2 regions of the Kitasatospora sp. NPDC088134 genome follow, and region 2 is predicted to be linked to the other one. Evidence: riboswitches for the same ligand, from Rfam matches in the RefSeq annotation. Region 2 holds a riboswitch; the other holds the start of a gene.

Region 1 (4,402 bases), on a different contig from region 2:
CGGGCGGCGGTACCGCAACACCTGTCGGCGGTGCAGAAGTTCGTGCGGGATAACCATCAGGCGGGTTGCGCAGCACTCTCTGTCATGGGGAGTGCCCGGCGGAAGACCGTGCTCGGGAAGGATGCCTAACTGTGATCTGTCGGCATGCAAGATCACTCACCGCGCATATCGCTCTTCACACAGCTGTTACATGTGCGTCAAGAGGGCCGGTGACGACACCCCGCCACTGGCGGGATAACGCCAGGTGTTCCGGGTGCTCCGCGCGTAGACACCGGGGTGACGAAAAACCCCCGCCGACTGCGGAGGCAGCCGGACCGGGGGTTTTCGGACGGTCCGTCGGGGGGTAGGGTCAACGGCCCCCGTAGCCCGGCCAGGGGGCCTGCGGCCAGCCCTGGGCCGGCCCGGCGGGCGGTTGCGCTCCGTAACCGAAGCCGGTCGGGTAGGGCTGCGGAGCGCCCGGCGGCACCCCGTGCGGGGCGCCCTGCGGCGCGCCGTGCCGGTCGAAGAACGGGCGGGCGTTGGCCCACATCCACATCGCCACCGGGTCGAACTCGTCGGCCAGCATCACGGTGGAGACGGCCGGCCCCTCGGGGGCCTGCGCGGCGGCGCGCTGCACCAGCGCCCGGGCCGCCTCGACCGAGGGCGGCGAGGTGTCGTACAGGTCGAGCCCGACCGCCAGGTAGGGCTCGCCGAGCACCGGCTGCACCCAGGCCCGCCGGAGCGAGCGCAGCGGCCGCACCTCGGGGGCCTGCTGCTCCAGCACGGTGAAGAACTGCGGTGCCTGCCCGGCCGGTTCGGAGATCCGCAGCGGCCCGGCCGGCAGCAGGTCCAGGCCGACCGCGATCCGCCGCAGGTCGGCCCAGGGCACGCCGACGCCGCCGCCGGGGCGGTGCGGGTCCAGCCACAGGCCCCAGCGCGAGCGGTACAGCGAGGCCGCGATCTCCGGCCCGGAGACCACCTCGTGGCCGCGCGACCAGCCGCAGGCGGCCAGCTGGCCCGGCGAGGTCACGCCGGGGGCGTAGCCGTGGCCGCCGACGTCCATGTTCCCGTACTGGGCGTCCGGGCTGCCGGGGCTGCCGTGCCAGAGCAGCATCCAGACCTGTCCGCCCGCGAGGGCGCGCAACAGCCCCTCGTACGCCTCCCAGCGCTCCGGTGCGACCGCTGCGAGGGCGCGCTCGATCGCGCCCGGGTCGCCGGCTGCTCCCGCCACGTCGCCGCCTCGTCTCTCGTCTTCCTCGCCCCGCCCGCCCCACCGCGCTCGGTGGGCCGGGGCAACCCTATGGGGCGCGCCCGACAGCCGTCATGCCGCGTCCCCCGTGCGGCCCTCTCCGCGGGTCCGGTCCGGGGCGGCGCTCAGGGCCGTACGTAGAAGGGCTGTACCCGGCCGAGCAGCCAGTCCACCACCGGGTCGGCGACCAGGTCGAGCAGCACCAGGTGGACGCCCCACGAGGGCGCCGCGGTTCCGAGCGCCCGGCCGAGCGCCAGGTTGACCTCGCCCGGGTCCGCCGGGGCCGCCGGGTCGAGCTGCACGCCCACGTACAGCAGGGTGGCCTCGCCCTCGACCTTGGCCAGCGCCCGACGGGCCGTCAGCACGCCCGGCAGTGCGGCGAGTTCACCGGTGGCGGCGGCCAGGAAGGCGAACGGCTCCTGGTGCGGCTCGGGCTCCTTGAGCGCCACCCGGGCCCCCTCGGTGACGCCCTGCGCCTCCCACTCCGGGCCGCGCGGTCCGCGCCGCAGCTCGCCCACGCCCTCCGGCGGCACCGGGATGCCCACCGGCGCCTCCGGGTTGACCGCGACGCCGATGCCCAGCGGCAGGCCGCGGGCGAACTCCCACATCGGGGCGATCGCGAACGGCAGGCCCGGGCAGTGCCGGAGGAACTGCTCCTGCGAGGAGTACACCGGCACGTAGGGGGCGCCGGCCAGCTCCAGGGTCGGCAGGTCCAGCGCGCCGGACTGCGGGTCGGCGCCCGAGGGCAGCGGCACCCACACCTGGCTGCGGGCCAGCACCTCGATCACCCGGGGCGTCGCCCCGGGGTCGCCGAGCGCCGCCGTCAGCACCCGTTCCAGCTCGTTGGCCGGCCAGGCCCCGCCCTCCGGAACCTGACCCAGCGGGAACCCCATCTCGCCCCTCCACATCCGCGGTTGCGCCCAGGTTAGCGGCGCGGCGGGGTGCGCCGCGGCGCCCGCGGCCCCGGGGGCGCCCGGCGGCCGGGCGGGGGGCCGGTCGCAGGTGTACGCCCGGGGCCCGGCCGGACCCCTCTCCCGCGAGCGGCCCGCGGCATGCCATGATGGGCCCGCCCAAACTTCATACCGGCCGCTCGAACCCGCGCGGGAGAGCCGGAACGGCCTGTCCGCAGGCCGCGCCCGGCGCCGAAGGAGCAAGTCCTCCCCGGAATCTCTCAGGCACCCCTACCGCGTGGGCGAGGCAGATCTGGAAAGTGGACACGGCCGCGCCGTGCGCCCACCCACGGTGCAAGCCGCCCTACCTTGTTCAGGAGGCGGTGAAGCTCTCAGGTTCGACGACAGATGGGGAGACCCGCCCCAGCCTGCCCGTTTCCAGATCCCGGGAGTCCCGTCGTGTCCCTCCGCCTGACCGCGCTCGACGCGCTGCACCGCTCGCTCGGCGCCACCATGACCGACTTCGCCGGCTGGGACATGCCGCTGCGCTACGGCAGCGAGCGCGAGGAGCACCTCGCCGTCCGCACCCGGGCGGGCCTGTTCGACCTCTCGCACATGGGCGAGATCACGGTGTCCGGCCCGCAGGCCGGCGAGCTGCTCGACCACGCCCTGGTCGGCTTCATCTCGGCGCTCGGCGTGCTGCGCGCCCGCTACACCATGATCTGCCGCGAGGACGGCGGCATCCTGGACGACCTGATCGTCTACCGCACCGCCGAGGACGAGTACCTGGTGGTGGCCAACGCCTCCAACGCCCAGGTGGTGCTGGACGCGCTGACCGAGCGCGCGGCCGGCTTCGACGCCACCGTCCGCGACGACCGGGACGCCTACGCGCTGCTCGCCGTCCAGGGCCCGGAGGCCAACGGCATCCTGGCCAAGCTGACCGACGCCGACCTGCCCGGCCTGAAGTACTACGCCCTGCTGCCCGCCACGGTGGCGGACCGTCAGGTCTGGCTGGCCCGCACCGGCTACACCGGCGAGGACGGCTTCGAGGTGTTCTGCGCCCCCGCCGACGCCGAGCACCTGTGGACGGCGCTGACCGGGGCGGGCACCGCCGAGGGCCTGGTCCCGTGCGGCCTGTCCTGCCGCGACACGCTGCGCCTGGAGGCCGGCATGCCGCTGTACGGGCACGAGCTGTCCACCGAACTGACCCCGTTCGACGCCGGCCTCGGCCGGGTGGTGCGCTTCGACAAGACCACCAACAACGGCGAGTTCGTCGGCCGCAAGGCGCTGGAGGAGGCCGCCGCGGCGGCCGAGACCAACCCGCCGCGCAAGCTGGTCGGCCTGGTCTCCGAGGGCAAGCGCGTCCCGCGCGCCGAGTACTCCGTGGTGGACGCCGAGGGCGCCGTGATCGGCCGGATCACCTCCGGCTCGCCGTCCCCGACGCTGGGCAAGCCGATCGCCATCGCGTACGTGGACGCCGCGCACGCCGAGCCGGGCAGCACCGTCGCGGTCGACGTCCGCGGCAAGGCCGAGCCGGTCCAGGTCGTCGCGCTGCCGTTCTACAAGCGCGCCCGCTGACCCTCCGTCACCCCCCGAGCAGTCCTTTTCCGGTTCGTCCGCCCAGCGGACGGCCGCGCCCTCCCCTCCCGCGATCCTGGAGAATGACGTCATGAGCAACCCCACGCACCTGCAGTACACCAAGGAGCACGAGTGGCTGACCGCCGCCGAGGGCGGGGTGTCCACGGTCGGCATCACCGCGCACGCGGCCGACGCCCTCGGCGACATCGTGTACGTCCAGCTCCCCGCAGTGGGTGACACCGTCACCGCGGGTGAGACCTGTGGCGAGCTCGAATCCACCAAGTCGGTCAGCGACCTCTACTCCCCCGCCACCGGCGAGGTCACCGAGGTCAACCAGGCCGTCATCGACGAGCCGGCCCTGGTCAACTCGGAGCCCTTCGAGGGCGGTTGGCTGTTCAAGGTCCGGGTCGAGGCGACCGACGAGCTGCTCGACGCCGACGGCTACACCGCCTTCACCGGCGCCTGACCGGGAGACCCCCCTCATGACGGTTCTCAACCAGTCCCTCCACGCGCTCGACCCGGAGATCGCCGCCGCGGTCGACGCCGAGCTGCACCGCCAGCAGACCACCCTGGAAATGATCGCCTCCGAGAACTTCGCCCCGGTGGCGGTCATGGAGGCCCAGGGCTCGGTGCTCACCAACAAGTACGCCGAGGGCTACCCCGGCCGCCGCTACTACGGCGGCTGCGAGCACGTCGACGTGGTCGA
Region 2 (4,402 bases):
CCTGGCCGCCGGCCTCGTGGACCAGCGCGCAGATGTCGGTGATCTGGGTCTCGAACACGCCGTGGGTGGACGGGTAGGTGACCATCAGGACGGCCAGCTGCTCGCCGTGCTGGGCGATCTTCGCCTTCAGGTCCTCGACGTCCACGTCGCCGTCGGTCAGGGTCTTGACGACCACGACCCGCATGCCGGCCATCGCGGCCGAGGCGGCGTTGGTGCCGTGCGCGGAGGACGGGATCAGGCAGACGTCGCGCTGGGTGTCGCCGTTGGCGCGGTGGTAGGCCCGGACGGCCAGCAGGCCGGCCAGCTCGCCCTGGGAGCCGGCGTTCGGCTGGATCGACACGGCGTCGTAGCCGGTGACCTCGACCAGCTGCTGCTCCAGGCCGCGGATCAGGGTCAGGTAGCCCTCGGCCTGGTCGACCGGCGCGAACGGGTGCAGCTGGCCGAACTCGGGCCAGGTGACCGGCTCCATCTCGGTGGTCGCGTTGAGCTTCATGGTGCAGGAGCCCAGCGGGATCATGCCGCGGTCGAGCGCGTAGTCGCGGTCCGAGAGGCGGCGCAGGTAGCGCAGCATCGCGGTCTCGGAGCGGTGGCTGTGGAAGACCGGGTGGGTGAGGTACTCGTCCTCGCGCAGCAGCGCGGCGGGCAGCGCGTCGGCGTCCTCGGCGACCTCCGCGGAGATCCCGAAGGCGGCGAACACGGCGGCCAGGTGCTCGCGGGTGGTGGTCTCGTCGCAGGAGACCGAGACCCGGTCGGCGTCGACCCGGAACACGTTGACGCCGCCGGCCAGCGCCGCGGCGACGACCTGGTCGGCCCGGCCGGGGACGACGGCGGTGACGGTGTCGAAGAACGCGTCGTGCGCCAGCTCGACGCCGCCCGCGCGCAGGCCCGCGGCGAGCGCGGCGGCGTAGCGGTGGGTGCGGCGGGCGATGTCGGCGAGGCCGTCGGGGCCGTGGTAGACGGCGTACATGGAGGCCATCACGGCGAGCAGCACCTGCGCGGTGCAGATGTTGGAGGTGGCCTTCTCGCGGCGGATGTGCTGCTCGCGGGTCTGCAGGGCGAGCCGGTAGGCGCGGTTGCCGTCGGCGTCGACGGAGACGCCGACCAGGCGGCCGGGCAGGTTGCGGGCGTACGCGGCGCGGACGGCCAGGTAGCCGGCGTGCGGGCCGCCGAAGCCCATCGGGACGCCGAAGCGCTGCGAGGTGCCGCAGGCGATGTCGGCGCCGAGCTCGCCGGGCGAGCGCAGCAGGGTGAGGGCGAGCAGGTCGGCGGCGACGGCGACGACCGCGCCGAGCTCGTGGGCCCGGTCGATGACGGGCTTGAGGTCGCGGACGGCACCGGACGCGCCGGGGTACTGGAGCAGCACGCCGAAGACGCCGCGCTCGGCGATCTCGGCGGGGATGCCCGCGGACAGGTCGGCGGTGACGACCTCGACGCCGGTCGGTTCGGCGCGGGTCTCGATCACGGCGAGGGTCTGCGGCAGGGTGTCGGCGTCGACCAGGAAGACGCCGCCCTTGACCTTGGTGACGCGCCGGGCCAGGGCCATCGCCTCGGCGGCGGCGGTGCCCTCGTCGAGCAGCGAGGAGCCGGAGGTGTCGAGGCCGGTGAGGTCGGCGACCACGGTCTGGAAGTTGAGCAGCGCCTCCAGGCGGCCCTGCGAGATCTCCGGCTGGTACGGGGTGTAGGCGGTGTACCAGGCCGGGTTCTCCAGCACGTTGCGGAGGATCACCGGCGGGGTGAAGGTGCCGTAGTAGCCGAGGCCGATCATCGAGGTGAGGACCTGGTTGCGGCCGGCCAGCTCGCGCAGCTCGGCGAGGACCTGGGCCTCGCTGCGGCCGGCGGGCAGGCCGAGCGCGGTGAGGCTGCGGATGGCGTCGGGGACGGCGGCCGCGGACAGCTCGTCGAGCGAGCTGTAGCCGATGTGGGCCAGCATCTTCTGCTGGGCGTCGCTGTCGGGACCGATGTGGCGGTGCTCGAAGGGGCTGGCCTGCTCAAGGTCGCTGAGCGTCGGCTGGGCGTTCATGGGGGTCGGGCCTCCTGGTCGCGGACCGGCGGTGGTACGCACGCGGTCGGCGGCCGTGGGAGCGCCTGGGCGTACGAACCCGTCAGCCTCCCCCTCTGTCATCGGTACCTGAGAGCTTCGCGCGCCCGGGTGGTGGCCCGGTCGGCTTGCACCGTCGGCGAGGGTGGGGCCCGGTGGCAATCGGTGCCGGCGGTCCTGCCCTGCTTTCCAGAGTGACCTGGTCCCGTTCGGTACGGATGCCTGAGAGATTCCGGGGAGGGGTTGCTCCTTCGGCGCCCCGCTTCCCCCTGTTCCGGCGGGGTCGGGACTCTCCCGAGCGGGCTCGGCGGTCGCCTCCGAGGTTACCAGCGCGGGCCTCCCGGTTCACCGGTCCGGCCCTGTGATCTGCCCCGGACGGCGGCTTCCGGAGTGCCACCGTCCGTTACGTGCCGTTTGGTGTGGAGTGGCGGTCCGGCACGCTCCTCCGGCCGCCCCTTCTCACGGTCCATCGAGGAGCAGCAGGACTGGAGGACAGCGTGCAGACCGATATCGATCCGCGCGACCTGATCGGACACAAGGCGGTCGACCGGAACGGTGACAAGATCGGCACGGTCGACGAGGTCTACCTGGACGACGCCACCGGCGAACCGGAGTGGGCGGCCGTCCGCACGGGGATCTTCGGCCGGGACGCCTTCGTCCCGCTGACCACCAGCGAGTTCGCGGGCGACGAGTTGCGCGTCCCGTACGACAAGTCGCTGATCAAGGAGTCCCCGGACTTCGGGGTGGGCCAGCACCTCTCCCCCGCCCAGGAGTTGCAGCTGTACCGCTACTACGGGCTGGACGCCGGTGGTACGGACGCCGGCTCGGCGCCGGGCGGCCCGACGGCGGCGAAGGCGGCCGGTCCGGCGGCGGCGGGCACCGCGGCGGCCGACGGCGCGAAGGAGCACCCGGCGGAGGCGGCCGCGCCGGCCCGCGACCGGGACTTCGGCACCGTCGCCGCCGACCGCCCGGCCCCGGCCGGCAGCGGCACCAACACCGTCGCCGCCCCGGCCGCCTTCGCGGCGGCGAAGGCCGGCGCCGACAAGCAGCCCCAGGAGCGGCCGGCCACCGCCCCGGCGCCCGGCGCCCAGCAGCGCCCCGGCTCGGTGGAGCCGACCGCGCCGGTGGAGATCACCTGCCGGGAGGAGCGGATCGACATCACCACCGAGTGGCACGCGGTGGGCACCACCCGGCTGCGCAAGTACGTGACCACCGAGCAGGTGGAGCGCCGGGTGCCGGTGGTGCGCGAGCGGGTCCGGGTGGAGCGCATCCCGGTGTCGGACGCGGAGCGGGCGGCGCTGAGCGACCAGGAGATCGCCGAGGCGGTCGAGGAGGTCACGCTGCGCGAGGAGCGCCCGGTGGTGCGCAAGTACCTGGCGCCGATCGAGCGGGTCCGGCTGGTGGTGGAGCGGTACACCGAGGAGGAGGTGGTCCGCGAGGAGCTGCGCCGCGAGCAGGTGGAGGTGCACGACGCCGCGATGGACACCGACGGCGCGGCCCCGCAGCGGCACCAGCCGTGGAACGCGCAGCCGCAGTCCCCGGCGGCGGCCCGGACGCAGCCGCAGCCGGTGCCGGTGAACGGCGGCGGTGGCAGTGGCGGCGAGCACGCCCGGCCGGAGCCGCTGCGCTCGGCCTGACGGGTCGGCCCGACGGGCCGTCGTCCCCGGCCCCGGTCCGCCTCGGCGGGCCGGGGCCGGGGACTTTGCCAAAGCTTCACCATTAGATATTTGACAGATTGAAGCACCTCCCGACATCGTTACTTCAGTTCATGCACTATCGCCTGTCTGAAGCAACGTTTCCGGAGGAGTCCCCGTGAGTGAGGCACCACAGCCCACCGCCGCGGCCGCCAAGCCCACCAGTGCCCGGGTCCTGCCCGCCCTGATCCTGGCCATGCTGGCCTTCAGCGTGGTGCAGACCGCGGTCGTCCCGATCCTGCCCGGCCTGGCCCGCGAGTTGGACGTCTCCGGCTCCACCGTCACCTGGCTGATGACCGCGAACCTGCTCTCCGCGGCCGTCCTGACCCCGCTGCTCGGCCGCTTCGGCGACCTGCGCGGCCGCAAGCCGATGCTGCTGGTCTCACTGGCCGGCCTGGTCCTCGGCTCCGGCCTCGCGGTCAGCACCCACTCCTTCACCTGGCTGGTCGTCGCCCGCGTCCTGCAGGGCGCCGGCGGTGGCGTGCTGCCGCTGGCGATCAGCATCGTCCGCGACGAACTGCCCAAGCAGAAGGTCACCGGCGGCGTCGCCGCCATCTCCGCCTCCATGGGCGTCGGCTCCGGCCTCGGCCTGGTCGCCACCGGCCTGCTGCTGGAGCACTGGAGCTACAAGTCGATCTTCTGGATGGGCCTGGTCTTCGGCCTGCTCGCG

Evidence for each region. A riboswitch is a leader RNA that binds a small molecule or an ion and turns the genes downstream of it on or off. The one in region 2 is predicted to bind glycine.
Region 1: it holds a riboswitch for glycine, as region 2 does, so the genes downstream of both, gcvT (glycine cleavage system aminomethyltransferase GcvT) here and gcvP (aminomethyl-transferring glycine dehydrogenase) in region 2, are expected to answer to the same signal.

Annotation. Positions count from the first base shown of each region.
Region 1 is NZ_JBIUTD010000002.1:509,883-514,284, reverse strand. It holds gene ACIOHG_RS05830 (enhanced serine sensitivity protein SseB C-terminal domain-containing protein) at 350-1,210, opposite strand; gene ACIOHG_RS05825 (enhanced serine sensitivity protein SseB) at 1,354-2,121, opposite strand; glycine riboswitch at 2,320-2,425, shown strand; gene gcvT (glycine cleavage system aminomethyltransferase GcvT) at 2,527-3,696, shown strand; gene gcvH (glycine cleavage system protein GcvH) at 3,788-4,162, shown strand; gene glyA (serine hydroxymethyltransferase) at 4,179-4,402, shown strand, end outside.
Region 2 is NZ_JBIUTD010000009.1:12,563-16,964, reverse strand. It holds gene gcvP (aminomethyl-transferring glycine dehydrogenase) at 1-2,020, opposite strand, end outside; glycine riboswitch at 2,239-2,345, opposite strand; gene ACIOHG_RS16465 (PRC and DUF2382 domain-containing protein) at 2,536-3,675, shown strand; gene ACIOHG_RS16460 (MFS transporter) at 3,851-4,402, shown strand, end outside.